DNA from 2 places in the Cellvibrio sp. QJXJ genome. Region 2 is predicted to be linked to the other one. Evidence: predicted binding sites of a transcription regulator. Region 2 holds the regulator's gene; the other holds the start of a gene.
The links. The regulator FliA, encoded in region 2, starts transcription of late flagellar genes. The targets are predictions, from matches to a motif close to TAAAGTTATNNNNNNNNCGGCCGATANCC.

Region 1: a site for FliA is predicted at 4,410-4,438, ahead of NNX04_RS04145 (flagellin N-terminal helical domain-containing protein). Genes of this name have one in related genera too.

Annotation. Positions count from the first base shown of each region.
Region 1 is NZ_CP101662.1:968,610-984,551, forward strand. Features, by position in the region: gene NNX04_RS04135 (flagellin N-terminal helical domain-containing protein) at 1-1,679, opposite strand, end outside; gene NNX04_RS04140 (flagellar protein FlaG) at 2,111-2,503, opposite strand; gene NNX04_RS04145 (flagellin N-terminal helical domain-containing protein) at 2,569-4,311, opposite strand; gene NNX04_RS04150 (flagellar protein FliT) at 4,528-4,854, opposite strand; gene flgL (flagellar hook-associated protein FlgL) at 5,056-6,633, opposite strand; gene flgK (flagellar hook-associated protein FlgK) at 6,737-9,502, opposite strand; gene flgJ (flagellar assembly peptidoglycan hydrolase FlgJ) at 9,507-10,727, opposite strand; gene NNX04_RS04170 (flagellar basal body P-ring protein FlgI) at 10,728-11,798, opposite strand; gene flgH (flagellar basal body L-ring protein FlgH) at 11,922-12,626, opposite strand; gene flgG (flagellar basal-body rod protein FlgG) at 12,640-13,425, opposite strand; gene flgF (flagellar basal-body rod protein FlgF) at 13,494-14,237, opposite strand; gene NNX04_RS04190 (flagellar hook-basal body complex protein) at 14,472-15,942, opposite strand, start outside.
Region 2 is NZ_CP101662.1:1,063,308-1,079,249, reverse strand. Features, by position in the region: gene flhF (flagellar biosynthesis protein FlhF) at 1-891, shown strand, start outside; gene NNX04_RS04615 (MinD/ParA family protein) at 1,065-1,889, shown strand; gene NNX04_RS04610 (RNA polymerase sigma factor FliA) at 2,014-2,757, shown strand; gene cheY (chemotaxis response regulator CheY) at 2,955-3,338, shown strand; gene NNX04_RS04600 (protein phosphatase CheZ) at 3,373-4,176, shown strand; gene NNX04_RS04595 (chemotaxis protein CheA) at 4,203-6,488, shown strand; gene NNX04_RS04590 (protein-glutamate methylesterase/protein-glutamine glutaminase) at 6,573-7,718, shown strand; gene NNX04_RS04585 (flagellar motor protein) at 7,718-8,467, shown strand; gene motD (flagellar motor protein MotD) at 8,479-9,360, shown strand; gene NNX04_RS04575 (ParA family protein) at 9,676-10,512, shown strand; gene NNX04_RS04570 (chemotaxis protein CheW) at 10,509-11,582, shown strand; gene NNX04_RS04565 (chemotaxis protein CheW) at 11,731-12,216, shown strand; gene NNX04_RS04560 (DUF2802 domain-containing protein) at 12,272-12,655, shown strand; gene NNX04_RS04555 (YciK family oxidoreductase) at 12,743-13,495, opposite strand; gene NNX04_RS04550 (HAD family hydrolase) at 13,544-14,212, opposite strand; gene ubiG (bifunctional 2-polyprenyl-6-hydroxyphenol methylase/3-demethylubiquinol 3-O-methyltransferase UbiG) at 14,212-14,916, opposite strand; gene NNX04_RS04540 (TRZ/ATZ family hydrolase) at 14,980-15,942, opposite strand, start outside.

The DNA of each region.
Region 1 (15,942 bases), 95 kb from region 2:
GCCGCCTGCTGCAATACCTGAGCACGGCTCAGGGCGGCTGTCTCTGCAGCGAAGTCTGCATCGATGATTCGCGAACGGGAGGCAGAGGTTTTCTCTGATACGTTAGCCAGGTTAGACATGGTGAAATCCAGACGGTTATTCACCGCACCCAGATCTGCACGGGTGGCGTTCACCTGTTCCAACGCTTTATCGACAATACTGATTGCACGTTGGGCGCCTTCGTAAGTGTCAATTTTGATGCTGGCAACGCTGCCGACACCTTCGGTGTCGTTACGTTCTTGAAAGCCGGTGATATCCAATACATCTTGAGCGACTGCCGTATCACTATATCTAATCGATATTTCTTCGCCATTAGCTGAACGCAAAGCGATTCCATTAGTACCGTTTGCGAAAGCAACTACACCGGTTTTATCAGATGAAAGATTTATTACACGGATCGCCTCTGCAGCAGTCAAATCTGCGTCAGTTTGAGGGGTGATTTTGCCGATCCCGATACCGTTAATAATTAAATCACCGTCTTGTAGCGTGTCAGGTGTATTAGTTGTGATATCAACTGCACGCCCTAACAAGTTCCCATTAGGATCATTAATATCAACTCCTAACGCAATTACTCTAGGAGCGGCAGCTGCACCAGTAGCCCCCAACTCTATTTTCACACCAAGTCGATCAGCGCTAGTATCATTAAAGACCAATGAAAAAGATGTGGTGGCATCTATTAAGCCTGTCGGATTACCAGTAGTAGCAGTCTCATCAATAGTGATTGATGTTGCACCTTCTGCAGTTAAAACCAATTTACCACTAGAGTTTAAAGTCGCCTCAATCGCAGTTTCAGAATTAATCTTGTCCACAAGCTCCTTCATGCTACCAGTACCGGTTATGGTATAGATCTGTTGCATGCCGTTACCGTCAAGAAGAGTCAACTGAAGATCTTCGTCAGGCGAGCGCAACACACCTGATCCCGCAGTGCTTGCAGTAACCTGAACCAAAGATGTCGCCTCTGCCCCTTTACCTTCAAGGTCAGAGTTAATACTTGCTAATGCATCGTTAAGTATTGTGGGAGCAGGAAGTATTTCTTTTATCGCCGTACCATTAATGGCTAAATCGCCAGCCAAGAGAGCATCCAGTGCGGCCAATGTTGTAGGTGCGCCCACTATATCCCCTGATGAGCCACCCATAGAATAAGTATTAAAAGAACCAATACTCACATCCATAGTTTCATTGGCTTGAGAACCGACTTGCAGCACGGTTTCGCCGAGGGTGCCATCCAACAACTTTTGGCCGTTGAATGAAGTTGTTTCTGCAATACGATCCATTTCTTTCTTGAGCTGCTGAACCTCAGCATCCAGCGTTTGGCGGTCGGCATCGTTGTAGATTCCGTTCGCTGACTGAATGGAGAGTTCACGAATACGTTGCAGCATATTGGTCACTTCTTGCAAAGCACCCTCTGCGGTTTGAACCAGAGAGACGCCGTCGTTCGCGTTACGGATCGCTTGATCCAAGCCGCGAATTTGAGATGTCATGCGGTTTGAAATCGCCAAACCAGCAGCATCATCTTTAGCTGAGTTAATACGTTGACCAGAAGACAAACGCTCTGTTGCTTTATCGAGTGCGTTTCCAGAGTTCATCAATTGACGCTGTGAATTTAAGGAAGCGACATTGGTGTTAATAATTAAAGGCATAATAAATCTCCTAATGATTGTTCCTGTTCACAGTTGCGTGTGCTGTGACAAGCCGACTGATGAAGCCCAGAAACAGCGGCAAATAAATTGCTCAGTTTGTGAGAACTTCGTGGCAAGACTGGTAAGAAATGGATACCAACAGGATTTCTATACGGGTCGCCTAAGTGGGCTTTTGCACAGACTGTGCCAAGAAAAAAATCAAGCGATTTAGGCCATAAAAAACAGCCTCGGCAGGAACAATTATTCAAGCGAGGCAAACAACATTTTTTAGGTAGTGTGCTTAATAAAAAAACGACTAAAAAATAATAATTGCGGAAAAAATATTCAAAAAAAACCTCAAAAAAAAAGAGCAGCGAATGCTGCTCTTTTTTTAAAACACACTATTTTCAAAACCGCTTAAAAAGCCATAAATCAATGATTTAAAAGCATTTTTAAGCCTGCGCGCTAATCAGGCTAACTGGCTCATCGGGTGTGAGTTGCTGTGCCAAACGCAGAAATATTTCATCGGGAATTTGACGAATAACTTCTTGCGTACTCCTGTCCAACACCTTCACAACTGTTTCGCCTGAACCTGGGTCATAAGTAAAATTCAGGTCACGCTGGGTGGACTGAATATACTCATTCATCTGCGCAACCGCAGCCTGTACTTGCTCTTGTACCGCTTGGGAATTGACGGTTTCAGTAGCTACAGGTTTTGCCGCCTCGGCAACAGGCGGCAAATCATTGCCGGTTTTTTGACCTTGCACAAAGCCCACCAACGACGAAGCCGGCACTGGTTTCACCGGTGCCGGTCCCGCTGCGATTTTAGTGATTTCATTCATCATAAAGTCCTCACTAGAACACACCTTCAAAGTTAGCCAGAGGGCTAACTTTGAAGGAAGCTACCACCTTATCTCAACAGTGACAGTACTTGTTGTGGACGTGCATTAGACTGAGCCAACATCGCAGTCGCCGCTTGTTGCAATACTTGTGAACGGCTGAGGTTTGCAGTTTCTTGCGCAAAGTCCGCGTCGTTAATACGTGAACGTGCAGCAGATGTTTTCTCAGAGATGTTCGCCAGGTTTGATACGGTGAAGTCCAAGCGGTTGTTAATCGCACCGAGGTCTGCACGGGTAGCACTTACTTGGTCGATGGCTTTGTCGATGATGCTAATGGCTTTTTGAGCACCCGCAGCGGTTGAAATATCAACGCTTGCAACAGATCCTACACCTTCAGTCGCATTACGCTCTAGCAAGCCAATTTGAGTGCTCATATTGGTTGCGGCATTCTCACCAAATTTAATTGACACTTCAGAACCATCAACAGATTTCAAGTTGATACCGGCAGAGGTCCCATAAGCTACTACGCCTGTTTCTGCTGACTTTTCGTTGATTGCATCGATTAAATTTGTAGCTTTTGTCGTTGCACCTGCAGCATCGGCAGTTCCACCAGCAGCAACTGGCCCGATCTCAACGCCATTGATAATGAGATCGCCTTCATTCAAAGCGGTTGTAGCTGTTGCTGTGGCAACAGCCCCGCCTTGGATGGAACCGTCAGCTTGGGTTGCGTTAAAGCCAGCTGTCAAAAGATCCGCAGGAGTACCAGTCTCTACTTTGATACCGGTGCTATTACCTGGAGTCTTATCCAAAACCAAAGAGAAGTCGGCAGATACAGTGCCTGTTGCACCAACGTTAGCAATTGCATTACCAATTCCTGTTAGAGCTATTGACTGTGAGTTTTGCGCAGTCAGCACTAGCTTACCCTCGTCGCTCAAAGAAGCCTGAACGATACCACCTGCAGCATCATTGATCTTGGAAACAACCTCTTCCATATTGTTTGTGCCAGTCACCTTGATTGCTTGGGCCTGACCATCGCCATCAGTCACAGTGATGGTGAGAACATCGGTTGAAGCTACTAATTGACCAGAGCCAGCTGCCCCCACTTTCAACTCAGACACAGCACTTACATTTACACCAACAGCGTTAAAATCACTATTTAACGTCTCAAGTGCTTTATTAATCGTGCCAGCATTAGTTGTAGTTAATAGAGTTGCTTGCTTGTCATTAATTTCAAGATCACCAGCTGTCAACGCTTGCAGTGCAGTTAAGGTAGTGCTTGAACCCACCAAATCTCCACTGCTACCGCCCAATGAACCAGTATCGAATTTGCCGATGTTTACGCTCAAAGTCTGATTTGCTTGAGAACCGATTTGAAGATCAGTTTTACCCAAGGTGCCATCCAACAACGCACGGCCATTGAACGAAGTCGTATCAGCGATACGATCCAATTCTGCCTTCAACTGTTGTGCTTCAGCGTTCAGGGTTTGGCGGTCAGCATCGTTGTAGATACCGTTCGCAGACTGAACAGACAGTTCACGCATACGTTGCAGGATGTTGGTAGATTCTTGCAGAGCACCTTCAGCGGTTTGGATCAGCGACACACCATCGTTAGCGTTACGGATGGCTTGGTCCAGACCGCGAACCTGAGAGGTCATACGGTTACCGATCGCCAAACCAGCGGCGTCGTCTTTTGCGGAGTTGATACGGTTACCAGAGGACAAACGTTCGGTAGCGCGATCAAGTGCGTTGCCTGAGTTCATCAATTGACGTTGCGCATTGATGGAGGCGATATTGCTGTTAATTACTAAAGCCATGATTAATCTCCTGGATTAATGTCTGTGTGCAGTATCACTGCGATAACAAGTCTGTTGATGAAGCCTGAGACAAACTTACTAATCAGCACTTCTAACAAGGTTATCGACACATCCTGGAGTTGCTTTAATCTTTTTTTATGGCTTAAACAAAATATTTACAGCGGTAATTAACAGAATTTATTGCGGAAGGTTATATAAAAGCAGAAAAACGTCAAATTAACGACCATAAGCATCGATTGCCTTCATGGCGCGATTAGTTTGACGCAATTCTGACGCCACTTGCTCACGACTAATTTCAGCCAGCTCGGATAAACGCTTATTAATAGTCTGGATTTCTTCAATCATACGTGCGGCTTGAGGTTCCAAATCCGCCTGCGCCAGCGACTGCAGGTATTCAGCATCATTAATTGATAACAAACCCTGCTGGCGCTGCTGCACCAATGTCTCAAAGGAATCCCAATCGCCCGCCTCTGCCAATGACAGCAGTGCTTGGGACTGGCTGAGTGCGCGAGAAAGAGGATCTAACAAGGTCTCAATATCCATAAAACAGCTCTTTACCTAGGGAATACAATAAGTTGGTTTAATAAGCGAAGCCTAACGCCATCTACAAAGATTAGCAAAATTTAAATGGGTGGTTGGAAAACATTAAAGAGGGATGCTTGAGATGTGTGTTGGAAGGCGGATGATTGGTGTGTCGGAAGAGCGCAGCGACTTCCGACAAATGTTTAACCCATAACACTTGCTCTACAGGTAATTAAACAAACTCAGCTGGCTTATTTTGGTAAAACTCTGCTGCGAAGCATTAAGCACCAGAGTTTCCATCGATAAACGAATAGAGGCTTCTGCGTAATCCAGATCCTGTACACTTTTTAATTCTTGCTGAACAAACAAATTTACATCCAAATTCAAATCACGCGAACTTTCCAGAGTGTTCTGACGAGCACCCACTTCACCCTGTACTGAAACAACATTGGTAATAGAGTTAGTCAGGTTACTCAAGGTTTTGGCAACCAAATCACTCAGCAATGCTTTGCTTTCGGGTGTGTCTTTTACACTTTTCATAGCCTCACTGAAACGTGACAGCGTTGTAAGCAAACCTTGCTTATCGGTAGATTCAACAAAAAAAGAATCGCCCGCTTTACCGTTGGTTGAAACCACGCCCGCCATGGTTGCCAGGCCTGTCGCACTTTGCAGTGCAGGATTACCACCTTGCACACTAATGTTCATACCATTAGCCGACACGAACCCTGTCGCACTGGCCGTTAAACCAAGGTTCGCCAATTTAGCGGCATTGGGCGCTGCATTTAACATAGCGGCAAAATCTGCCGCGTTATTTACGATGGGCAAGCTGTTAAATTCCAGAGTTTCTGACCTGCCACCGACAGAAATCTTTACGGTTGTAGGGTTGGCAGAAAAATCGATTGGCGCTGCAGCCGCATCAAAGTTAAATGGCAAGCTGGCGGGTGTAGGAGCAACTGGTGAACCGGAAATACTGAGGCTCACACCCATCACATTAATTTCTTCGCCAGAAACGTAAGGCGCATTCGCCACCAGCACTTTGCCAGTGCTGCGTTCAGTAACGGTGTAATTAGGACCATTAGGAACAACCGCAGAGTTGGCATTAAATGCAATAACCATGTCTTCGGGATAAAAACTGTCAAACAATTCCTGATCGACAATTTGACCCACACTGACTACTGATGCAGGCAGTGCGCGATTGCTGCTACTGGCAGAAGTGTTTACCGTGTTGTGATCACTGGGAATATCTACAAATACTTTTTTGCCCGAGTCACTCACTGCCACACTGACAGAAGCAGAGGCCTGCAGAAATAACTGGCCTTCATCGCCCAAGTATTCAAAATTGCCGCCGCCTTTATTAATGAAGGGTTGAGTATCGCCTTGATAGCCCGCAAAAATGTACTGACCAGAAGCATTGCGCGTATTTTGCAAGTTCATTAACTCACTAATTCGCGTGTCCACTTCGGCAGCAATGGATTTGTAATCGGCAGCGGTTAATACCGCCGTGTTACCGGCTTTAACCGCCAACACATTCATTTGTTGCATTAGTTCTACAACTGTTTGCAAGGTTGAATCTTCCAAACTCAAACTATTATCGGCCACGTCAATATTTTTTTTGTATTGTTCGGTACGCGCCAATTCCTGATTTAATTTTAGAATAGTAGTTGCCGCTACCGGATCATCCGCAGGAGACAACACTCGTTTACCCGTAGCCATTTGCTCCTGGGTTTTAGTGACAGCCGATTGCGCCTGTCCCATGCCGAGTGTTGCTATGTTGTAAATTTGCGAAGTAGATATACGCATACCAATACCCTGTGCTTACAATTTTTGCCGCTTATCATTGGCAATGCACAAATCAATCCAACTTTTTGCTTTTGTGAATACCTGCATTCACAGGGCCCTTTTTTTAAAGGGCATTCAACAAGGTATCAAACAACTCGCGAGCGACCGAAATTACCTGCGCATTCGCACCATAAAGTTGTTGAAACCGAATTAAATCCGCAGCTTCTTCATCCAGGTTTACACCGGAAATACTATCGCGCATCGTTTGGCTTTGTTCTAACAAACTAATGCTGGCTTCGGTGTTAATTTTAGCAAGACTGCTTTTGGTGCCGACCTCCTCCACTAATTTGCCATAACCTTCCGCGAAACTAAGGCTACCGTTTTGCATAGTGGATTTTGTTTCCATGGCCACCATCGCCAACGCGTTGCGGTTATCATTTTTACCATCAGTGTTAAAACCCACAGTAAAAACATCGCCAGCTTTAGGTTGCCCGGTAAGCGTCACTTGATAACCCAGGAATGATGACTGTACAAATGTGGCAGAGCTACTGTCACCAAACAAAGGGCTACTTGAAATAGAAGGTGACATTTCAATGCCAGACGCAAGCGTGACATCAATTCTGCCACCCACAGTAATTGCACTCTCCTGCCCTACACCGGCACTGGTTAATGTCTGATTAGGATTGCCCGAACTGTCATTAACCTGAATGCTACTGGTTGCGCTTGCCGCTGAAAAACGAATATCCAGATCCACACCGGAGGCCGCAAACAACCTCAGCTCAGGTGCGCCAGTTAGCGGATTGGTAGAACTTTGCGCGCGAATTCCCAGCGCATTTAAATTGGGATTCGCGTTAATTTGCTCGGCAAGGTAATCATTGAAATCCGCCTCACTGAGATTCGGATCAGGCACGGTACTTAAAAATGCGGGCGTTGGTAATGCGCCATCATCTTGAATTATCGCTTCACCATTAATACGCAACTGCATAGGTACTGCAAAATCACCGGGTGCAACATTAATACCGGTAATTGTCGCCGTGGTGTAAGCATTTGCAGTGACGCCGGGTAAAGCGCTTAATTGCGCCGCCGTCTGCATAGCTGATGCACCCGACTGGGTAATTATACTGCGCGCTGTCACGGAACCGGTTTGTGGATCAGTAAACGTAAAATTCAACCGCTCCGCTAGATAACCATTGCCTTGTGCGGGAGCACCTATTGCAACAGTTTGCGGGCTGCGATCTGCCGGTAAACCAAGGCGATCACCAGCACCTACAATTCTGGTTTCGCCCGGATCACTCGAAAATATATTGTTGGTTGTGCCGGGTACAAACACTTGATCCTGCATGGCCGGATTCAAATGTTTTGGATTTGCAGGGTCAGAGTTATCCAATACATCGTAAGTGGTGTCCGACGTGAAGCGAATAATAATTGGCGGCGATAATTGGCCGGGGTTGGCAAAGGCAGGCAAAATATTGCCGTTTGTATCGACAACACTTAATACCTGACCGCTGCTAACAATGCCGCTACCGGTGTTGCTACTGGCGCTACCGGTGCGAATAGGCGACGCAAAGGCTAAATCCTCTGGGCGCTGCAATAATGCTTTTATATCCTGCGAACCGTTACGGGTTGGCTGCACTAAAAAAGAATCGCCACCTTGAAATGAGCCACTGGTTAAATTGAGGCTTACGCCATCAAACTCAATGCTAAATGGATAAGCGCCAGATAAACCACCTTGTTTGACCACCTGATCATCCGCAAGACGAGTAACAACATAATTGGTCGTACCAGGCACAATATCAAAACGATAATCACTGGCGGTTAACTGATTAGTATCGGTAATAGTTACATTTAATTGCCGATCATAGGGCTGCTGATTGCCGCTGCTGTGTTTTACCCGGTTAACCGCATTCACGGGGTCATTAATATCGACAAACATTTTTTGGCCGTAATCGTTATCCAGATCAAGACCTTGTTGTTGCAAATTATTAAATTCTTCTGACATTGAAATCGCAATTCGCCCCAGTTCATTCATGGACGGGGACAATACTTCATCGCGAAAACTTAATAGGCCACCAATTTGGCCACCCGAAACCTGCTCGGTAATATCAATGACCGCGCTGTTAGCCCGCAATTGTATCTGACCGTCATTGGTCACACTGAATGAGCTTGAGCTAGCCCCCAGAACCAATGGCTGGCCATTACCGATAAACACATTTAAATCACCGGTGGATTCTTTTACCACCTGAATAGACACCAATTCTGCAAGTTGGCGCAAAGTTTCATCGCGCTTGTCCAATAAATCATTGGGTTGATTGCCACCACCAGACGCCACCGCTTCACCAATGGATTGGTTTAATTCAGCAATAGACGTTGCCAATGAATTGATCTGCGAGGTAACGGTGCGAACTTCACCATTCACACTCTTTTCAATATCCGCCATTCGCTGATAAAGATTATTAAAACGGCTACTCAGGCTTTGTGCCTCGGTAATAATTAACTGCCGCGCCGGCGTAGATGCCGGGTCATTAGCGCCGTTCTGTAATGCAGCAAAAAAACTCTGTAATGAACCAGACAGACCAGTGCTTGCCTCGGCAAACAGTTTATCGACCTTGCTAATATTTAAACTGTATTTATTTAACTGATTATAAGTAGAAGTATCGGAACGCAATTGTGTTGTGACAAATTCGTTTACCACGCGCTCGATGGATGCAGTGGTAACGCCAGAGCCGATGTAACCTGCGCCACCTGCAATTTGCTCAGGGCGCGTCACATAATTTACTTCCTGCCGCGAGTACCCTTGGGTATTGGCATTGGAAATATTATGGCCTGCGGTACGCAAAGCATTTTGACTGGCCTGCAGCCCGGAAATGGCATTGGAAAGAATACCGGACATAGCATTACTCCGCTAAGTGGCGGGCGGTAGTAGCCGCCAGAGAGAGAACTGACTGGGCGCTCGTTTGCAAAACACCGGCTTGTAGGTCTTTTGCAGCAGCAGAAATATCCAGTGATTTAATAGCATCACTATTCAATAAACTTTTAATTTTTTTCGCGTAATAAGGGTCGGTCGCATAACCGGCGGACTGTAACGCCTCGGCATAAGCCGATGAATTTGTGCCCGTTGCCAATACTTTTTCGTAGCGCGGATTATTTTTCATTAGGCGCACATAATCTGAAAAGCTCTCCGCGTAATCATTGTATTTACGGAAATCTGATTTTTCTTGCGCAGCAATACCATTGCGATACTCCAGGGTATTTACATTGACTTTATCGCCCTGCCACTGACTGCCCGCTTTAATATTGAATAAATTAAAACTGTTTTCGCCCGCGCGATCATGAATAACGTGTTTGCCCCACCCGGTTTCCAGCGCAACCTGTGCAATCAACACATCCGGATTAATTTGTAATTCTGCTGCCGCTTTTTCGGCGTGAGGTTTAAGCATCAGCACAAAATTTTCCTGGGTGGCACTAATACTGGCTTTTTGGCCGCCGCGCAGGGTGGCCGCTTGTGGTTTATTCAATAGCTGTGGAATAAGTGCGTAGTTAATCGCAGGGAAGACAGGTTGCTGCTCTTCTGCAGCGCCCAGTGCTTGCATCTGCACGTTGTCACTCATGCGCATAAAATCTTGAATCCAATCGTCCAGTGACGTTGCTGGTGCACCCGCAGACAGATCAGTATCGGATGAATTCACAGCATCAGTTTCAGCGCTATTCGCTGCACGCGGAATCAGCGCGTCCAAGCTTGTTAGCGTGTTGTTTTGCACATCCGCTTCGGGGCGCATGGCACTGCCGTAGTTTTGCATCATTTGGCGATAAAAATGATCCGCCACACCAATACCAGAACCGCTGGTTAAATTGATCACCATTTGTTGGTCGAGCATGTCGCGATGAAAACGTGTGGTTTGGCTGTCTAAAAAATTACCTTCACTAAAAACATCATTCGCTTCGCGCATGGATTTCAGCATTTGTTGTACCAGCAAACCCTCAAACTTTTTGGCAACTTCTTTAATTGCCTGAGGGTCCCGGTCGCGTCCCATAGCTTTGATGGAATTCAACGAGTTGGGGTCAAGATAATTATCTTGCACCTGCGGGACTTTAATGCCGGTATCGATGGGTAACATTTAGATCACCACTAATTCCGCTTTGAGTGCGCCGGATTGTTTTAAGGCTTCCAGAATCGCCATTAAATCGCTGGGAGATGCACCCACATTGTTGACTGACCGCACTATGTCATCCAGATTGGCGCCTGGCGCGAACTTGAACATGGGGTTAGTTTCTTCATCAGCCTGCACATTGCTGCTAGGGACAACTACAGTAGTTCCACCGGCCAAGGCATTGGGTTGGCTCACGGTTAAACTTTCCGCAATAGACACAGTGAGGCTGCCGTGAGTAACAGCAACAGGTGATACACGGACATTTTTGCCAACCACAATAGTGCCGGTGCGCGAATTAATAATCACCTTCGCCACTTCTTCGCCCATGGTGACATTTAAATTTTCCAGCATCGCAATAAAATCGACACGCTGCGCCGGATTCACGGGTGAATTCACCATAATTGACACCGCATCGAGCGGGCGTGCTACATCTGGCCCCAACATGTCATTAATACTTTTTGCCAACGCATTGGCGGTGGTGAAATCGGCACGATGCAAATTAAATACAATTGGTTGACCGCCGGCAAAATTAGTTTCCACCATACGCTCCACCATGCCCCCGCTGGGAATACGCCCGGCACTGGGAACGTTCACGGTAATTTTTGAGCCGTCATTACCTGATGCACTCAAACCACCAACCACCAAATTACCCTGTGCAATGGCGTAAACTTTTCCATCCAGCCCTTTTAATGGAGTCATTAATAAACTGCCGCCACGCAAACTTTTTGCGTTACTGATAGAGGAGACTGTAACGTCAATTGTTTGACCTGGTTTTGCAAACGCAGGTAATTCGGCCTGGATCATCACCGCGGCAACATTTTTCATTTGCATACGCGCGCCTTCCGGCACGGTAATACCAAATTGCTTCAGCATGCTATTGAAGGATTGGGTAGTAAAAGGTGATTGTGTTGTTTGATCCCCCGTGCCATCCAAACCAACCACCAAGCCATAACCGACTAATTGGTTAGCGCGCACACCGGCAACACTGGCGATATCTTTAATTCGTTCGGCATAGCTGGATGCACTAAACACTAACATCAACGTCAACGCCGAAAATCCCAAATACTGCGGAATTTTTTTGATGCTGGAAACAAAAAAACTGGGCATAAAAATACCTCGATAAAACTGGATTACATAAGCCCTGCTGGTAAGGGGCAGAAATTACAATGGCCACAACTCGCTGTTAAAAAAACGCGATAACCACCCCATAGATTGCGTGCTTGCCAGTGCGCCGGTGCCACTGTACGAAATTTTTGCATTGGCCAGGCGGGTTGATAACACGGTGTTATCCGGCGCTATATCATCGGGGCGCACTATGCCGCTAATGCGAATAAATTCGTCGCCACGATTAAGCGTTATCCATTTTTCGCCGCGCACAATTAAATTGCCGTTGGGTAATATTTCTGCAACTGTCACGGTGATATTGCCTTGTAAACTATTGCTCTGATCGGCATCGGCACTGCCATCAAATGTTCTGCCCTGTTCAAGGTTGGTTGTTAACTCATTCCCCTTAATGGTTGGGTTTACCCCCAGAAGCGGGCCGGCATTAAAATCCACTCCACTATTTTTACTGGTATTTACACCGGAAGATTTACGCGAAACAGTTCGTTCGCTCAGCGTTACTGTAATTACGTCACCCACAAAATGCGCTTTGCGATCATCAAACAAATTCAGGCCATAAGCATCTTGATAGAGCGAGCCTTCCGTGCGCTGGGGCACCGGCATATTCGCGGCAATAGTAGGCGCGTAGGCAGGATCATCCGGCATAGGTTTTTTGTTAGTGAAGCATCCGGTCAATGCCAATACTGTGCTGGCGGCCAACACCAGTTTGAGTGAGCGATATGACTTGTTTATTTGCGCAGCCATGATTAATTACTCATCAAAGATTTTGCGTAATGTATTGCAACATTTGATCAGCGGTAGAGACGACTTTTGAATTCATTTCATAGGCGCGCTGGGTGGTAATCATGTTGACCATTTCTTCCACAATATCCACGTTGGAATTTTCCAACATGCCTTGTTTAAGTACACCCAAACCGTTTTCACCCGGCGTTCCCTGCACGGGTGCACCACTGGCCACAGTTTCAACAAATAAATTGCCGCCAATTGGTTGCAAGCCGGAGTGGTTAATAAAATCCACCAAGGTAATGTCGCCCAATTGTTGCGGCTCCACCTCACCGGGCGTGTAGGCATTTACTGTACCGGTCGTGCCGATGGTAATTTTGGTAGCGCCCTCAGGCACAATAATGGCGGGCTCTAATAAATAACCGTCGGCATTTACTAATTGGCCTTCGCCATTAATTTGCAGTTGGCCATTGCGGGTATAAGCAATAGTGCCGTCAGGTTGTAACACCTGTAAAAATCCGTGACCATCAATCGCAACATCGAGCGACTGCTCTGTCACTTGCAAGGTACCCTGGGTAAATTCTTTTTGTGTGGCGACGACACGCACCCCCGCCCCCAACTGCAAACCCGATGGCAGTTCCGTTTCCTGAGTTTGCTGTGCGCCGGGTTGGCGTTGGTTTTGATACAGCAGATCTTCAAATACGGCGCGATCACGTTTAAAACCAATGGTGCTGGTATTAGCAAGGTTGTTGGAGATGGTAGTTAACTGGCGATCTTGTGCTGACAAACCAGTTTTACTTACATAGAGGGCGGCGTGCATAATCTTTTCCTCATTTGAAGCGCAGCAAAATAAATAACAGCGCGCTTACTATGTCGACCTAAAAACAATTAGGACATCTGTAACAGTTGGGTGGACGCGGCCGAGTTTTCATCGGCGGTTTTCATTAATTTCACTTGCATTTCGTACTGGCGCGCCAAGCTCATGATTTGAGTGAATTCATCAATTGCATTGACGTTGCTGCCTTCGAGCATGCCGCTGCGCAGCGTCACTTCTGCCGCAGGTAAAGCATTTAAACCATCGCGCTGACGAAACAAACCGTCATCGCCTTTTTCCAGTTGTTGAATATCGGGATTCACCAAACGAATGCGCCCTACTTCCACCATGGCTTCCGGGCCTTGCCCTTGGCCAACAATCGAAATCGTGCCATCTGCGCCTATTTGTACTTTTTCATTTTCAGGAATATTGATGGGGCCCCCATCGCCCAATACCGTCAAACCATTTGCGGTGCGCAATACGCCCGCTGCGTCCACCGCAAAATTACCGGCGCGGGTATAGGCTTCGGTACCATCAGGGGCCTGCACGGCAAAAAAACCATCGCCTTGAATCGCGGCATCCAGTGGGTTATTGGTTTCGATCATGGGGCCAGAGGTGAAATCCGCACGGGGGGATTCCGTCATGGCATAGGCGCGCGTGGGATGACCATCACCGTAATACACACCCATACTGCGCGACTGTTCGAAATCCGCACGAAAACCGGTGGTGCTGACGTTTGCCAGATTATTGGCGCGATTAGCCTGGGCCAGCATGTTGTGCTTGGCACCAGTCATGGCGATAAAAAGGGCTCTGTCCACGGGGCAACTCCTGAATTCACGGACCAAAAACCGTACGTTGGTTTTTTGGCGGTTTCATTGATAACAGGAGTTTTGCAAGAGCGGTGCCAAGTTGCTGATACTTAGCAAGCCTTTGAAATGAAAGGGAAAAACATAGAAATGCGGAGCTGCAAAACAGCGGAGAAAAACTTGCCACAAAAGAAGCGGCAAAGAACTTCCGCTCTTTGCCGCCGGGGTGTGACTGATTGTAAAGGGTTATCTCAGGTTGATAATGGTTTGGGTGATCGCATTGGCAGTTTCAATGGTTCTTGCATTCGCCTGGTAATTACGCTGAGCGATAATCAAATTCACCAACTGTTCCGACAAGTCCACATTGGACTCCTCTACCGCACCAGCAGTGATATTACCCAGCTGGGCAGAACCCGGCGCACCAATAATCGCCTCACCGGTTTCAAAGGTTTGTGCCCACATGGTATCACCCACGGGTTTTAACCCTTCCACACTGCTGAAGTTAGCCAGCGCAACCTGCCCCAGAACCTGTGCTTCGCCATTGGTGAATCGTGCAAACACAATACCGGTATTACTGATATCTAACCCCGCCAGGCGGCCGGTGGCATAACCATTCTGATCAAGTGACTCTACCGCAAACACACTACCGAACTGGGTAGAGCCCGCCAAATCGATTTGAAAGTTTGAGCTGGCTGGCGGCTCAGCAACTGGAATGGTGCCGCCCTGTAACACATTCAAGGGGCCAAGCCCGCCGAGGGGTTGACCGTCTTCACCCAGTGGAGTCCAGTTGGAAATCAGGATTGCATCGGTTCTAAATGGGTCGATATTGCCATCCGGGGTGAAATGCACATTGAACGACGCCATTGTCGGCTCGGTATTTTGCGGTGAAGGTAGAGTCGGGTCAGGATCACCTACGTTCTGTCCATCAATCTGCACATACATAGTCCAGTGGTTGGGCGATGTGGTGGGGTCGGCGGGATCATAGGGTTCCTTCACAAAATACTGACGCATTACATGCGCATTACCCAAGCTGTCGTACACCGTGGTAGAGGTAGCGTGGTTAAAGGTTTTTTGATCGGTGGGGTTGAACGCATTGATGGGGACATCGGTAAAAAAGTTAGGCACATTGGTCGAACCAAACAAGCTGCCACCAAATACCGGTGTGGTGGGCTGACTACTAACAATCGAATAACCCTCCTGCAAGGTGGTAGTAACCTGACCACCAATTTTTACACCATTTACTGCATCGTTCACCACTTGCGGTATGCCTTGGCTGCCCTGAATTTCAGCATTGCCACCGCCGGTATCAAAGGTAAATTCCAGGTCGCGACCCGTGGCCGACTCAACCAGCAAATTACCGGCATCATCAATGCTTGCACTGATACCAAAAAGCGTTGACGAACTAAGGGCATTAATTTCATCACGCAGCGCAGTCATATCCGGTAAACCGGTGGAGGTCAAATTCACACCATTAATACGGAAGGAGCCATTGTTGCTGAAGGTCGAGGCCAAGAGTGTCGCTTCGGTACTTGCTGTTGCCGATACACCGGCAAGTGAATTCAACTCAGAAGCGGTTTCATCGGCACTGGCACCGTATTCGCTGATATAAGTGACATCTGTACCGTTAGGACCACGAATTACCAAAGTATGAGAGCCATAGTTGTTGGTAACTTCGGGAATACCAGCAGTATGTGCAGTCGGGTGCGGAGTACCGGCC
Region 2 (15,942 bases):
AATACCCAGCTTAATAACCTGCAGGCAGAAATTGCCGATATGCGTTTGTTGCTGGAACAGCAATTGGATCGCCTTAGTGGTAAACAAACCATTGCGAGCGATTCCCCGATTTTGGCCAGCATTGCCCGTCGCCTGGAGCGTTTGAGCTTGCCCAAAGACGTAGTTGCCAAGGTGATTAATGCCTGTACGAAAACCAAAACCCTGAGCGAAGCCTGGCCCGATGCCTTGGCAAACCTCGCACATCAGCTACCCATCAATGGCCGCGACATTGTTGATCAAGGCGGAATCTTTGCGTTTGTAGGCCCCACCGGTTCGGGTAAAACCACCACCATTGGCAAACTGGCTGCACGTTATGTCATGCAGCATGGTTCAGACAAAGTGGCGATTATTACTACCGACACTTACCGTATTGCCGCGCACGACCAGCTGCGCTCACTGGCACGTATTCTGCGCGTACCAGTGCGTGTTGTGGATGAAGCTAATCCGCTGGATACGGTATTGCGCAGCCTGCGTCACTGTTCCTTGGTGTTGATCGATACCGCTGGTTTCCGCCACGGCGACCCACATTTAAAAGCCCAGCTCAATGCTTTGGCCGACCAACCACAGGTAAAAACCTATTTGGTGATGTCGTCCAATAGTCAGGCGCAAATGCTCAAAGCCTCGGTTCACGCCTATGGCGCGGCGCGCTTGCAGGGCTGTGTTCTCACCAAGTTGGACGAAACCGCCAGTATCGGTGAGGCTCTGGGTGTGGTGATGCAAAGCCGTTTGCCCGTTGCCTACACCACCGATGGCCAGGACATTCCTAAAAATTTGGAGGTGGCGCGGGCGCATCAGTTGGTTGCCAGAGCGGTGGCATTGCTGAAAACCAGTTCAGAAACGGCGGTTTCTTAGCCAAAGAAAAGCTATAACCCTATGATTTTTACAGTGAAACTGAAATTAATCGGATCTTTTTCTAATCCCTATCTATACTCAGTTCACCATTAGAGTGCCAACAAACCGTACCGCCAGTTTTCTGGCGCCAACCCCGGCACACTTAAGAAGAATATGTTTGGAGTTACGTGTAGATGAGCCAAGTGCGACCAGTACAAGTTATCGCTGTGTCCGGCGGTAAAGGCGGAGTAGGTAAGAGCAATATTTCCGTCAACCTGAGTATTGCCCTGGCTGAATTGCGCCGTCGAGTTGTACTGCTCGATGCTGATTTAGGCCTCGCCAATGTGGATGTATTGCTCGGCATTCGCGCCACCCATACCCTTGCGGATGTTCTCGCCGGCACTCATTCGCTCAGCGATGTGTTGGTCACTGGCCCCGCCGGTGTAAAAATTGTTCCGGCATCCTCGGGTGTACAGCGTATGGCGGAGTTGAGCAGCGCCGAGCATGTGGGGCTTATCAATGCCTTCAATGAACTTTCCGATCAAGTGGATATTTTGGTGATAGACACGGCCGCGGGTATCTCGGATACCGTGGTTAGTTTTGTGCGCGCCGCCAACGAAGTCATTATTGTCGTGTGCGATGAACCTTCTTCCATCACCGATTCCTACGCCCTTATCAAATTATTAAACAAAGAATATGGAATGCAGCGCTTCCGTGTGGTCGCCAATATGACGCGCACCCAACAGGAAGGCATGAATATGTTCAACAAACTCAATACCGTTTGTGAGCGCTTTCTGGATGTCACACTCCAGTTTGTAGGCCAAATTCCCTTTGACGAAAATGTGCGTAAAGCCGTGCAAAAACAAAAAGCCTTGTTGGAGTTTGCCCCTGCCTCCAAGGCGGCAGTGGCAATACGTGCGTTGGCCCAAGCAGTCGATAAATGGCCGCTGCCATATTCTCCCACCGGGCGCCTGGAGTTTTTTGTCGAGCGCTTGTTGCAGGCCGCGAATGCGCGTTAGCAATATTCGCATACGCAGTTGCATAGACATTGGTGTGTGACTAGCGTTATGAATCGCTACTCACGAGAAAGTGAGGCAGGGTTGCCAATAATCACGGCAGTTTTTGCTAAACAAAAGGTGTTCGATGGCCGCAGTCAATGGTTTAGCCATGTACGATAAAAAGACCTTGCTCGATGCGCAAATCAATGTTGAAGACTTTGCTCCGCTGGTAAAGCGCATTGCTTACCACATGATGATGCGTATGCCTGCGTCTGTGCAGGTAGATGATCTGATTCAAGCGGGCATGATTGGCTTGATCGAAGCATCACAAAAATACGATGCATCCCGCGGTGCCAGTTTTGAAACCTATGCCGGTATTCGCATTCGCGGAGCAATTGTTGATGAAATGCGTCGTGGCGATTGGGTGCCCCGCTCAGTGCACCGCAATGCGCGCCGTGTTGCGCGTGCCGTTGCCGCCGTCGAGGCGCGTACCGGGCGCGATGCGACCGACGCCGAGGTCGCTGCTGAACTAGAGGTATCGCTGGAAGAATATTTTGAAATGCTGCAAGACTCCAACGGTAGCCGGTTATTCAGTTATGAAGAGACCTTCGGTGAAGAAGACAGCAATATCGACGCGTCCGAACACAGCAGTGCTTTTGTTAGCCCGTTTGAAGGGGTTCAGCGGGATGGGTTAAAAAAAGCTTTGGCCGAGGCGATTGCCTTGCTTCCCGAACGTGAGCGCATGGTGCTCGCCCTCTATTACGATCAGGAATTAAATCTCAAAGAAATTGGCTTGGTGCTTGGTGTTAGTGAATCCCGGGTTAGTCAGATTCACAGCCAGGCAGCCGCGCGTTTGCGCCACCGCCTTGGTGGTTGGCAGCCCGCGTAAACTGGGTGAAAAACAGCCAAGGGCAGTGTGGTTTGCTCGCCGTTGCCAGCAGAATCGCAAATTAGTCTGTAAATACAACAATTTGCGCTATGATTTGCAGTAAAAGTTGAAGATTTACGCGCCGCCACTGGCCGAAGCTTTAACTCCTACTAGACTATGAATTAATAAAATTCCCTTCTGGGTAATTGGAGGTTGCGTTGGATAAGAACATGAAAATCCTGATTGTTGATGACTTTTCAACAATGCGGCGGATCATCAAAAACTTGCTGCGGGATTTGGGGTTTTCCAATACCCACGAAGCAGACGATGGCGTAACGGCATTGCCGATGCTCAAAAATGGCGATTTCCAGTTTCTGGTCACTGACTGGAATATGCCGGGCATGACCGGTATCGATTTGCTCAAAGCGGTACGTGCAGACGAAAAGTTGCGCACCTTGCCAGTATTAATGGTGACCGCAGAAGCTAAGCGCGATCAGATTATTGAGGCGGCTCAAGCTGGCGTAAACGGCTATGTCGTTAAGCCATTTACAGCGCAGGCGCTGAAGGAAAAAATTGAAAAGATCTTTGATCGGGTCGGTTAATCACCGTCGATTAAATAATAAATAAGGCTCTGCCATGGCATCTGAAACCCAAACATCGTTCAACAGTGAGTTTGTTGTCGAATTGAGAGAGTGCGCCAAATTGCTTGCGGAAAAACTGCAGGGCAATGAGATTGAAGAAGCATCGCTCTTGATACAAACCATTACCCAATCGCGTGATCGCCATATTTTTCAATCGGTAGGGCGCCTGACACGCGGTTTGCACAATGCAATTGTCAATTTCAATGTGGATGCCGACCTAACCAAAGAGCCGCCCAAGATTGCCAAGTCTGATATTCATGATGCGTCCAATCGGCTCAATTATGTGATTGAACTAACGCAAAAAGCGGCCGAAAAAACCATGGACGTTGTCGATGAGGCTGCGCCTATCGCCATGAATTTGGGGCAAGAGGCAAATAGTTTACGCAGTGAATGGGCGCGGTTAAAACGCCGTGAAATGAATGCCGATGAATTTCGCCAGTTGTACGAGCGCATGGATATTTTCCTCGGGCAAATGGTCACCGGTACTGAACAACTCAGTAAGAATTTGCAAGATATTGTGTTGGAGCAAGGCTTTCAGGATCTAACCGGTCAAGTATTAAAACGTGTTATCGGTTTGATCAATGATGTTGAAAAAGACCTTGTCAGCTTGGTGCGCATTGCTGGGCAGGTCGAAGAAATTGCCGGGCTTGCAGATGATCGCGAAGTTGTCGCACACGATATGGAAATTATGCACAAGCGTAAAACTGAAGCCGAAGGGCCACAAATTAACAAAGAGCGCGCAGATGTAGTATCCGGGCAAGATGACGTTGATGATTTGTTATCAAGTCTTGGTTTCTAAGCTGTAGGTCACTCGAGGAACGTTGAATGAGTTTTGGTGATGACGAGGATATCCTCCAGGATTTTCTGGTAGAGGCGGGTGAAATTCTCGAACGCCTCAGCCAGCAATTGGTTGACCTGGAGCAGCGCCCTGAAGACAAAGATCTGCTCAATGCAATCTTTCGCGGGTTCCATACCGTAAAAGGGGGGGCCGGTTTTCTGGCGCTCACTCCTATGGTGGAATGCTGCCATCTCACCGAAAACCTGTTTGATATTTTGCGCAACGGCAAACGTGCGGTTACCTCTGAATTAATGGACGTAGTGCTTGAAGCACTCGACATGGTTAATCAGCAATTTGAATTGGTATCCCAGCGCGAAGAACTACCACCGGTGGACCCTGCGTTAATTGCCTCGCTTGAGCGATTGGTTTCTTGCGAAGACCTCAACGAAAGTGCAGCAGGAGCAGCAACTGCGGAAACAGCGGTTGCTAATCCGGAGACTACGGCAGTTGCCTCTGGGGACATTACGGACGCTGAATTTGAACAATTGTTGGATGCCATCGCCGGGGTTCCTGCCGCGACTGCGGCCTCTGCGCCTTTGGCTGAACCTGTCGCCACTGTATCCGGTGGTGGCGATGATATTTCTGAAGATGAATTTGAAGCGCTGCTCGATCAATTGCATGGCAGAGGCAAGGGGCCAGGTGTTCAGGCTGCTGCCCCGACACCAGCCCCGGCTCCTGTAGCATCCACAGCGGTCGGTGGTGGTGACGAAATCTCAGAAGACGAATTTGAAGCGCTGCTCGATCAATTGCATGGCAAAGGTAAAGGGCCGGGCGTTGTTGTCGATGCACCAGCGCCAGCTGCTGCTGTTGCGCCCGAGCCTGCAAAAAGTTCGGGTGACTTGATCAGCGATGATGAGTTTGATGCACTACTGGATCAGCTGCACGGCAAGGGTAAAGGCCCTGGCACAGGAGCATCCATTGCGGCAACTCCCGCACCTGTCGCAACAAAGCCAGCGCCTGCTCCTGAGGTTAAACCAGAGGCTGCTAAACCTGTTTCGCCAGCACCTGCAGTCAAGAAGGTAGAGCCGCCAAAACCAGCCGCAGCGACTGCTCCCGCTATGCCGGCAGCAGATAAAGAAGCGCCGCAAGTTGAAACTACCGTTCGTGTGGATACCCAGCGCCTTGATGACATTATGAATATGGTGGGTGAGCTGGTGTTGGTCCGCAATCGCTTGGTGCGGTTGGGTAACGGCTCTACCAATGAAGCCCTGGTAAAAGCAGTAGCAAATTTGGATGTAGTTACCGCCGATTTGCAGACCTCGGTCATGAAAACCCGCATGCAGCCAATCAAAAAAGTATTTGGCCGCTTTCCCCGTGTGGTGCGCGATTTGGCGCGTAGTTTGCGCAAAGAAATTAATTTGGAATTAGTCGGTGAAGAAACCGATCTGGACAAAAATCTGGTAGAGGCATTAGCCGATCCGCTGGTTCACTTGGTACGCAACTCGGTTGACCACGGCATTGAATTCCCTGATGTGCGCGAAGCGAATGGCAAGTCCCGCATTGGACAAGTTGTGCTTTCTGCAGAGCAGGAAGGCGATCATATTCTATTGTCGATTAGCGATGATGGTGCCGGCATGGACCCGGTTAAATTGCGTCGTATCGCGGTGGAAAAAGGGATGTTTGATGAAGATACCGCCAATCGTTTGTCTGACACTGAAGCCTACAATTTAATATTTGCACCAGGGTTTTCTACCAAAAAAGAAATTTCAGATGTGTCCGGTCGCGGTGTGGGAATGGATGTGGTGAAAACCAAAATCACCCAGCTTAACGGCACCGTCGAAATTAAATCCGAGTTGGGTAAAGGCACGCGCTTTATTATTAAAGTACCGCTGACGCTGGCGATTATGCCAACCCTCATGTTTATGCTCGGCCAACAAACTTTCGCTTTTCCGCTGGTGAGTGTGAATGAGATTTTCCACATGGATCTCACCAAGAGCCATATAGTGGATGGGCAGGATTGCGTCGCTATTCGTGATCAGGCAATTCCATTGTTTTATATGAAAGATTGGCTGGTTAAAAATGCGTTTGGTCATCGTCCTGACAACGCTCACGTGGTGATAGTTACCGTTGGTTCGCGCCGTGTTGGTTTCGTGGTGGATCAATTGATTGGTCAGGAAGAGGTGGTGATTAAACCTTTGGGCAAAATGTTGCAAGGTACCCCAGGCATGGCTGGGGCCACTATTACCGGCGACGGCACTATCGCGTTAATTTTGGATATTCCCAGCCTTTTGCGTCGCTACGCCAAGGGTTCCACCAGCTGGGGACACAGTTAATCTTCAGCGTGACCCTGCTGCGGTGAACGCTACACATGCCAGCAAAATGTCTGTTAAATATTTTTCCCTTGCGGAGTGTGATAGATGCCTTTCCGGGTATTAGTGGTTGATGATTCAAATTTCTTTCAGCATCGTTTGAAAGATATTATTAATGAGCACCCGGAATTAAAAGTTGTTGGTATCGCAAGCAATGGACGCGAGGCTATTGATAAAGCAGCTGAGTTAAAGCCTGACATTATCACTATGGATTTTGAAATGCCGGTGATGGATGGTGTGACTGCTATCAAGCACATCATGTCCAACCGTCGCGTCCCCATCTTGATGTTTTCATCGCTCACCTATGAAGGTGCCAAAATTACGCTGGATGCCTTGGCAGCCGGCGCACTCGATTTTATTCCCAAAGATTTTGCCGAGGTCTCGCGAAACTCCGAGGTGCTCAAGAAAAAATTACATGAGCGATTGATTACCCTCGCTGGCTCCGGCAATCGCTCAGTCCCACCGCCAGTTGCTACTACAGCGTCACCCGCGCCTGTGCCCGCGTCAGCGAGCAGCTCGTCATCTTTCAGACCTATTGCCGCACCGGCGCCTGCCGCTCGCCCTGTGTCGCCAGTCCAAGATGAGCCGGCAAGGCCATCTGGATCTGATAATTACCGTCTCAAAAATAAACCCAAACTTTTGGTCATTGGCGCGTCCACCGGCGGGCCAGTTGCTCTGGCCGAAGTGTTAATGGCGTTGCCCGCCAATTTTCCTTTGCCTATTGTGCTGGTGCAGCATATGCCGGAAAACTTCACTAAAGCATTTGCCGAGCGGCTCAACAAACAGTGCCATATCCGCGTGCGTGAGGCGGTGGATGGCGATCAATTGCAACCCGGTTTGGCGTTACTTGCACCGGGCGGAAAACAATTAATGCTCGATAAGCGCAACGGCGGTTCGGTGCGGATATTGCCGGATGATGAGCGCGTCAATTACAAACCTTCTTTGGATATCACTTTTGGTTCTGCTGCCAATAACTATGCCGATAAAGTACTGGGCGTGGTATTAACCGGTATGGGGTCGGATGGTTGTAATGGTGCGCGTTTATTAAAGGATGCAGGCTCGTCACTTTGGTCACAAGATGAAGCGAGTTGTGTAATTTATGGTATGCCAATGGCGGTTGCACGCGCCGGGTTAACCGATAAAGTGCTAAGCCTGAAGGATATTGGGCCGCGTTTGGTGAGAGAGGTTATGTAATGGATCTCCTGAGTATTATCGGCGTCATTATCGCGTTTGCGGCAATTATCGGCGGTAACTTTTTGGAAGGCGGTGGCATTGGCACTTTGTTGAATGGGCCTGCCGCATTTATTGTGCTTGGCGGTACCTTGGGTGCAGCCATGTTGCAAACGTCAAAAATAAATTTGCGCCGTGCCCTAAGAATTGTGGTGTGGGTTTTTAAACCGCCCTATGTTCCCTTTAAACAAGGTATTGCCAATATTGTGCGCTGGGCCGCAGCGGCGCGCAAAGACGGCCTGCTTGGGCTGGAAGAAATTTCCGAGCGTGAAAAAGATAAATTTGCGAAAAAAGGCTTGCAGCTATTGGTTGATGGCAATGAGCCAGAAGTTATTCGCCGTATTTTGGAAACGGATTTAATCGTAAACGAACAGCGCGATTTTGATGCAATTAAATTTTACGAATCTATGGGCGGCTATGCACCGACAATCGGCATCATCGGCGCGGTAATGGGCTTGATTCATGTGATGAATAATCTGGCCGATCCTGCGACCTTGGGGCCTGGTATTGCGATTGCATTTGTGGCGACCATTTACGGCGTCGCCTTGGCAAATCTGGTATTTATTCCTATCTCTAATAAATTGCGTATGTGTGTGAATGAAAATTCCCAATATCGTGAATTGATTATTGAGGGCATTATTGCGATTGCCGATGGTGAGAATCCCCGCTCAATTGAAATGAAATTAAACGGCTATTTGCATCCGCTTAACTGAGAAGCGCTCTTATGGTTCGCCGCAGAAGAGAAGATATTCACGTAAATCACGAGCGCTGGCTGATTTCTTACGCTGATTTCATTACGCTGCTGTTTGCATTTTTTGTGGTTATGTATTCCATCTCCCAAGTAAATGACAGCAAGTATCGCGTCTTGTCCGACACTTTCATTGAGGCCTTCCATAAACCAACGGATGCCCAATCCAATACTGAGCCAGCAGATCAGTCTGCGCCGGCAAATGATTTAATATCTCCCATCAATATGGATAACTCCGTGCGCGATGCGGAGCAGGTTGACGAGCAAGTGCCGACAATTGTGGATAACTCTCAAGGCGCCGCGAATGAAGTTGCTGAACAGCCTGATACTAAAATAAAAACCAGTGATGAATTAACGCAAATTTCTGATTTGGTATCTGAAAAATTTGCCCCCTTGATTACTGAGCAGCTTATTCAGGTGTCCAGCAATGAGTTGTGGTTGCAAATCGAATTAAAAGACAGCATTTTATTTTCGTCCGGCAGTGCGGATACCAGTGAACAGGCGCGCAAAATATTTGATGAAATTGCAGCGATCCTGGCGGGTTATTCTAACCCGGTGCAGGTTGAAGGCTTCACCGATAATATTCCTATTAATAGCGCCAAGTATCCCACCAACTGGGAGTTGTCTACCGCGCGGGCCAGCGCCATTGTTAAGCATTTGGCTGCAAATGGTGTTGCACCAGAGCGTTTGTCAGCAGTTGGTTATGGCGAGTATCAGCCCATTGCTCCCAATAGCTCTGAACAGGGTAGGGCGCAAAATCGCCGCGTTGCTATCATGATTGCCAAGCGCAAAATGGATCGTCCTAAAGTACAAGTCGAACCAGCAGCTACCTCGTCTAGCGCCTCTTCTCTAAATTAAACCCCATAAACAACCTGCTTTCGTCGTTATTCCCCCTATTGCGTTGAAAAAAGCTGCCGCTATAGAGATGGCGGAGTCATTACTTCTACTTGAAGTTGTCGTCTACTGGGCAATACTTAACATCCACTGCTTGAAAATTGATCGTCCCATGGAGTGATTGCTGGTCGATGATTGGCATAAGTGTTGATAAAGGCGACAATGTTCTTTCTGAATTTGTGACTGCAGTCGAGAAACTTATTGCGATGGGCACAAACTTTGCTTTTGTCGCTGTAATAGACGATGTGACTGGCGTTTGACGCTGGCGAGGGTTGAATTGTGCGAGTTATAGCAATAGCGAACCAGAAAGGTGGTGTGGGCAAAACCACCACAACGGTATCCCTTGGTGGGCTTATTGCGGCCACTGGGAAGCGGGTGCTATTGCTGGATATAGATCCCCACGGCTCACTCTCTAGTTATTTCCGTCAGGATCCTGACACCCAGGTGCTAAGTAGCTATACCCTGTTTCAGGAGCGCAAAAGCTTAACCCGTGAATCGGTTAACCGTTTGATTCTGCCAACGGATTACCCCAACGTGAATTTGATCCCCTCGACCACCGCGCTGGCGACACTGGAGCGGCAGGCGATTGGTCAGGATGGCATGGGGCTGGTACTGAGCCGGGCACTTGCATTAATCGCCGATGATTACGATTACGTACTGATAGACACACCGCCCTTGCTGGGCGTGTTGATGGTGAATGCGCTTGCTGCTTGCCAATATTTGGTCATTCCGGTGCAAACCGAATTTCTTGCGCTCAAAGGCTTGGAGCGTATGGTGAATACACTGAGCATGATGTCACGCTCGCGCAAAAAAGCATTGGATTACACCATAGTGCCAGTAATGTTTGATCGCCGTACTCAAGCCTCGGTGACCAGTTTGCGCACTATTCGCAATACTTATCCCGCTCAGGCTTGGCCTGGGCATGTGCCGGTTGATACCCGTTTTCGGGATGCCAGCAAAGCCGGTGTCCCACCGCATTTGTTTGACCCAACAAGCCGTGGCGTGGAAGCTTACACTGCGCTCTGGCATTGGCTCGATAAAAAAATACGTGCCGATGAAGCGCAGGCTCAGTCAGCACCTATGGCAGTTATCAATAAGGCTGGTGTGGTGTCGTGAGCAATCGCAAAACGCCTGAGGGCGATATAGAGTCACCTGATGTGAGTTTGGGTCATTACTTTGATGACCTGCTTGGCATTGGTGATGCTATTGATGACGCATTTGCTGCGCTTGAATCCCGTCCCATGTCTGTTGCCGCCAATTCCGGCTTGGCGCGTGTCGTCAGCTTACCGACTAAAAAGCACCACCCTGAAAAGCCTAAAAAAGTATCGGCTAACCTGCATACCAAACCCCGTTCATTAACCAAAACCGATAGCAAGCCCGCTGAGCTTGCCAGCCCCGAATTGTTGCAAACGCCGGAGCAAAAACGACAGCTGGAGAAGTTGTTGCAGTCGGCCAGTGCGCAATTATTGATTGAATCCCCGGTAGTTGAGGTTGTAGCGGTTGATGTGGCCGCAGAGCAGGTTGCCCAGCCTAAAACCCGGTTTGTCGCCGATACTAATGAAATTCAAGAGTGGGATATTGGAACTCCAGCAGAAATCGTTGCGACCCCGCTTGTGGTATTACCTGTCGAAGTTCAGTCGACCAATGTTGAGGTGGTTGACGCGGAAGCCCAGTCCAGTCAATTCAAAATGGAAGGTCTGGATTGGTTGGAAAATGGTCGTCCGCAATGGGCGCAATCGCGTTTTGATGTGCTGCTGTTCAAAGTGGCCGGATTAACCCTGGCAGTGCCCTTAATTTCCCTGGGGCAGATTCAACCGCTAACGGATGAACTCACTCCTTTGTTCGGTCAGGCAGATTGGTTTATGGGGTTGCAACCCACACCCGCAGGTAAGATTCGCACGGTGAATACCGCGAAGTTTGTGATGCCAGAGCGCTACGATGAGTCCTTTTTACAGACGGCTAAATATGTGATGTCAATTAACGGTGTGCCTTGGGGGTTGGCGGTGGATTCAGTAAATCAGCCCATCACCTTGCAACCGGACGATGTAAAGTGGCGTGGTGACAGAGGCAAGCGGCCTTGGCTGGCCGGCACAGTCAAGGATCATATGTGCGCACTTCTGGATATCCCGCGTATTGGTCAAATGTTGGTTGATGCCGATAAGAATTTTGTTCCGGCTCGCGCCTGATACCTACAGATTATTGATTGGAATCGGCTAGAACGTGCTTTTGTGGTTGCGACAAACAAAAGTGGCACAGGAAAAGTCATCGACTATAGTTATAGCGACGTTTACACGATTTACTGCCTGACACTGGCAGCTCAGAGGAAAATTTAAGATGGCAACTGATGCAGCAAAAAATAAAAGCACTGATGATCCCGTATTGCAGTGGGTAACTTTTCGTCTGGACGGTGAAACCTACGGCATTAATGTAATGCAGGTACAGGAAGTGCTGCGCTATTCGGAGATCGCCCCGGTTCCCGGTGCACCTTCTTACGTACTGGGAATTATCAACCTGCGCGGTAATGTGGTAACAGTTATCGACACCCGTCATCGCTTTAATTTGTCCAGCGGCGAGATTACCGATAATACCCGTATAGTAATTATCGAGACCGACCGCCATGTAATTGGTATTTTGGTTGATAGCGTTGCCGAAGTGGTTTATTTGCGCCAATCGGAAATTGAAATGGCACCTAATGTTGGCAATGAAGAGAGCGCAAAATTCATTCAGGGTGTGTGCCACAAAAACAACGAGCTATTGATTTTGATTGATTTGAATAAGCTACTAACCAGTGAGGAATGGTCGGAACTCGAAGATGTTTGAGTGATTGATCAACTAAGGTGTTGCAAGTGATGGAATCGAGCGCAGAGAAATAGTCATGACGGTTTTGGAAATAGGTTTATCGGCGTCTGCGCTTGTCAGCGTTATTGCATTGCTGGTTGCATTAATCAGCTTGAAGCAGGTGCGCCGCCAAGCGGATGCCAATGAAAAACTGATTCAAAAATTAATGCGTGAGGTGGCTGCATCCAGCAGTGGTTCTGTGGGTATGGGGCAGCGGCTTCTGGCGATGGAAAAGCGGTTGCAGTCTGAAGCTAAAAAGCCTGAAAAAATTGATTATTACAACGATGATGAATTCCAACCTTATTCACAGGCCGCACAAATGTTCAAAATGGGAATGGATTGTGATGAGGTGGCGCGACGTTGTGGTTTATCGCGCGCTGAAGCTTCGCTGCTGGAAATGATGCAAAAATCGAGTCGGTAAAACACAGTTAGTGTGAAAAATGAAAAAAGGCGATCAGATGATCGCCTTTTTTTGTTGCCGAAGCTCCTCCCGTTATGCTTTACCCTATCAGAGTTGATATTGAAACGAGTTGCCACTAACGCCAACTGAGTCGTCGCTTAGCAAATAAACATAGGCAGGCATAAGTGCTTCGGGGGTTTTTACTGTTTCCGGATTTTCGGCGGGATAAGCGGATGCGCGCATATCAGTGCGGGTTGCGCCAGGGTTAATACTATTGGTACGAATGCGTGTAGCAACTTCCAGTTCATCGTGCAGTGTTTGCATCAGGTTTTCTGCTGCGGCTTTTGAGGCTGCGTAAGCGCCCCAAAATGCACGACCTTTAAATGCCACACTGGAGCTAGTAAATAAGATGCTCGCGTTTTCTGCCCGTTCCAATAAGGGTAATAGCGCCTGCGTCATTGCAAATGGTGCATTCACATTTACTTGCATGCAGCGCTGCCAAGCACTAACGGAATAGTTGCTGATGGGTGTGCGTTCACCTAAGTCGGCCGCGTTGTGTAATAAACCATCCAAACGTCCAAAGGTGTCTTCCAACGCGTTGCACATATCGTCGTAATCTTTCTCTACGGCGCTTTCAAGGTTAATCGGGTAAATGGCTGGCTGCGGGTGACCGGCTGCTTCAATTTCGTCATAAACTGCTTCTAGCTTACTCATAGTTCTGCCGCACAGCACAACGGTGGCACCACAAGCGGCAAAGGTTTTTGCGGCGCATTTTCCTATACCGGCACCTGCGCCGGTAACCAAAATAATTTTTCCCTGCAGAGCATTGGGTTTGATGGCGTAATCAGATGGGATTTGCATAAAAAATTTCTTCGCTAGTAAGCAAAACAAGTCCGTATCGACGGCTGTTTACAAGTACTTTTCAATAATAGGCCAAATTTCATCGGCGTGGCTTACGCAGTAGTCGGCGTTCCAGTTGGCAGGGCTATCCCCTTCATCCAAATAACCATAAGCCGCCGCGATAGTGATGCTCCCTGCGCCTTTACCGCAATCAATATCGCGCTTGTGATCGCCGATATAAATAATTTCTTGCGGGCTGCAACCCAGTTGCTTGCTGGCAAGAAATAGCGATTCAGGGTCAGGTTTACTTCGTGCGACATGGTCGGGGCAGATGACACTAACAGGAGCGGGCTGTATATCCAATGCCGTCATTAAGGGCAGGGTATAAGCAGCCGGTTTGTTAGTGGCGATTCCCCACGCGATATGTTTATCCGCGAGCTTGTCCAGTAGTGATGAGATGCCAGGGAAAGGTTTGGTGTACACCGCAATATGCGCAAGATAAAGCTGCAGTAAACGCTGGCGCAAATGTTCAAATTGCGGATCGCTTTCTTCTATATCAAAGGCCAATTTGATCAATGCTTTGGATCCGTTGGATACCCCGGCGCGAATAGTTTCCGGCGCTAATTCTTGACGGCCCTCTTCAAGGAGTAACTGGTTGACGACAACAATAAAATCCGGCGCTGTATCCAGCAGTGTGCCATCCAAATCAAACATCACCGCGCGAATTTTTTGATTCATTATTCACTCACCTTTTTGGCATGCATTAAATAATTCACGCTGACGTCGTTCGGGTTGAGTTTGTAATGTTTGGTGATGGGGTTGTAGGTCATTCCGGTCATGGATTGCAATTCAAGTCCTGCTGCGCGCAACCATTGGGCAAGCTCGGAAGGGCGAATAAATTTGCTGTATTCATGAGTGCCTTTGGGCAGCAGTTTTAAAATATATTCAGCACCGACAATTGCAAAAGCATAGGATTTTGGATTGCGATTGATGGTTGAGAAATAAACATCACCACCTGCCTTCACGAGCTGCGCGCAAGCGCGCACAACCGACGCGGGATCAGGTACATGCTCTAACATTTCCATGCAGGTAACTACATCAAATGCGCCGGGCATTTGTGTGGCTTTATCTTCAGCAGTAATTTGTTCGTAAGTTAGTTCCACGCCGCTTTCCAATGCGTGCAACCGCGCAACCGCGAGTGGTGCTTCGCCCATATCGATACCTATTACCTGCGCGCCTCGTTGGGCAAGTGATTCAGCCAAAATGCCGCCGCCGCAACCCACATCAATCACTGTGCGCTGTGCGACAGGCGAGCGCTCATCAATAAAGTTGGCTCGCAGCGGGTTTATATCGTGCAGCGGCTTGAACTCGCTGTTTTTATCCCACCAGCGGCTGGCAAGTGCTTCAAATTTTGCAATTTCAGCAGTATCGACGTTGGCCATAATCTATTCCGTCTGTTCAGTAGTGATAAGAAAGGGGGCGTATGTTTGACAATGAGTGGTTGCTTAGTGCGAGGTGATTTGTTTGCGCCACCAATTGGCTTTTCCCAGAATTTCGCGCTCGTTTAGTGTTTGCAAAAGGCGATTGGCTAGCAGGCTTTTACCTTCCACCCATACGTGTGTGACAGCTTGCCCTGCATGGGTATAGACCAATTGTGATGCCGGGTTGTAAATAGGTTGCATGCCCAGATCGCCCAAATCGACTGCGGTTATATCTGCGGCTTTTCCAACCTCAATACTGCCGATAGCGTCTTCCATACCCAGCGCCTTGGCGCCGTTTAAGGTTGCCATGCGCAGTGCGGTATGAGCGTCCAGGGCGGCGGCATTACCAGAAACCGCTTTTGCCAATAGTGCTGCGGTTTTTAACTCGCTAAACAGGTTTAGGTCATTGTTACTGGCCGCGCCATCGGTGCCCAGTGCCACATTAATATTGGCGTTAAGGAGTTTATCAACCGGACAAAAACCACTGGCCAGTTTTAAGTTGGATTCAGGGCAATGGATCACATGGGCGCCACTGTTTTGCAGCAATTTGATATCGCTTTCATCAATTTGGGTCATGTGCACACATTGTGCGAGCGGCGATAGCAGTCCCAAATCCATCAGACGCTGGCTTGGGCGGCGTCCATATTGCGCTATTGAGTCTTTTACTTCCTGCGCTGTTTCATGCAGGTGGATATGGATTGGCATGTCCATTTCCTGTGCAAGTACAGCGATTTTTTGCAGAGGGGCATCAGATACGGTGTAGGGTGCGTGAGGGCCGAAAGCAATATTGATCAGGTGATTGCCGCGAAAGTTGTCATGCAGGCTCAACCCTTTATTGAGGTAGTCATCCGGCCCCATGCCCCACGCGGTAGGGAAATCCAACACGGGAAAGGCGAGTTGGCAGCGTACTTGGGCATCCAGGCAGGCTTGTGCGGCCTGTTCAGGGTAAAAATACATATCCGCAAAACAGGTGGTCCCGCTTTTTAT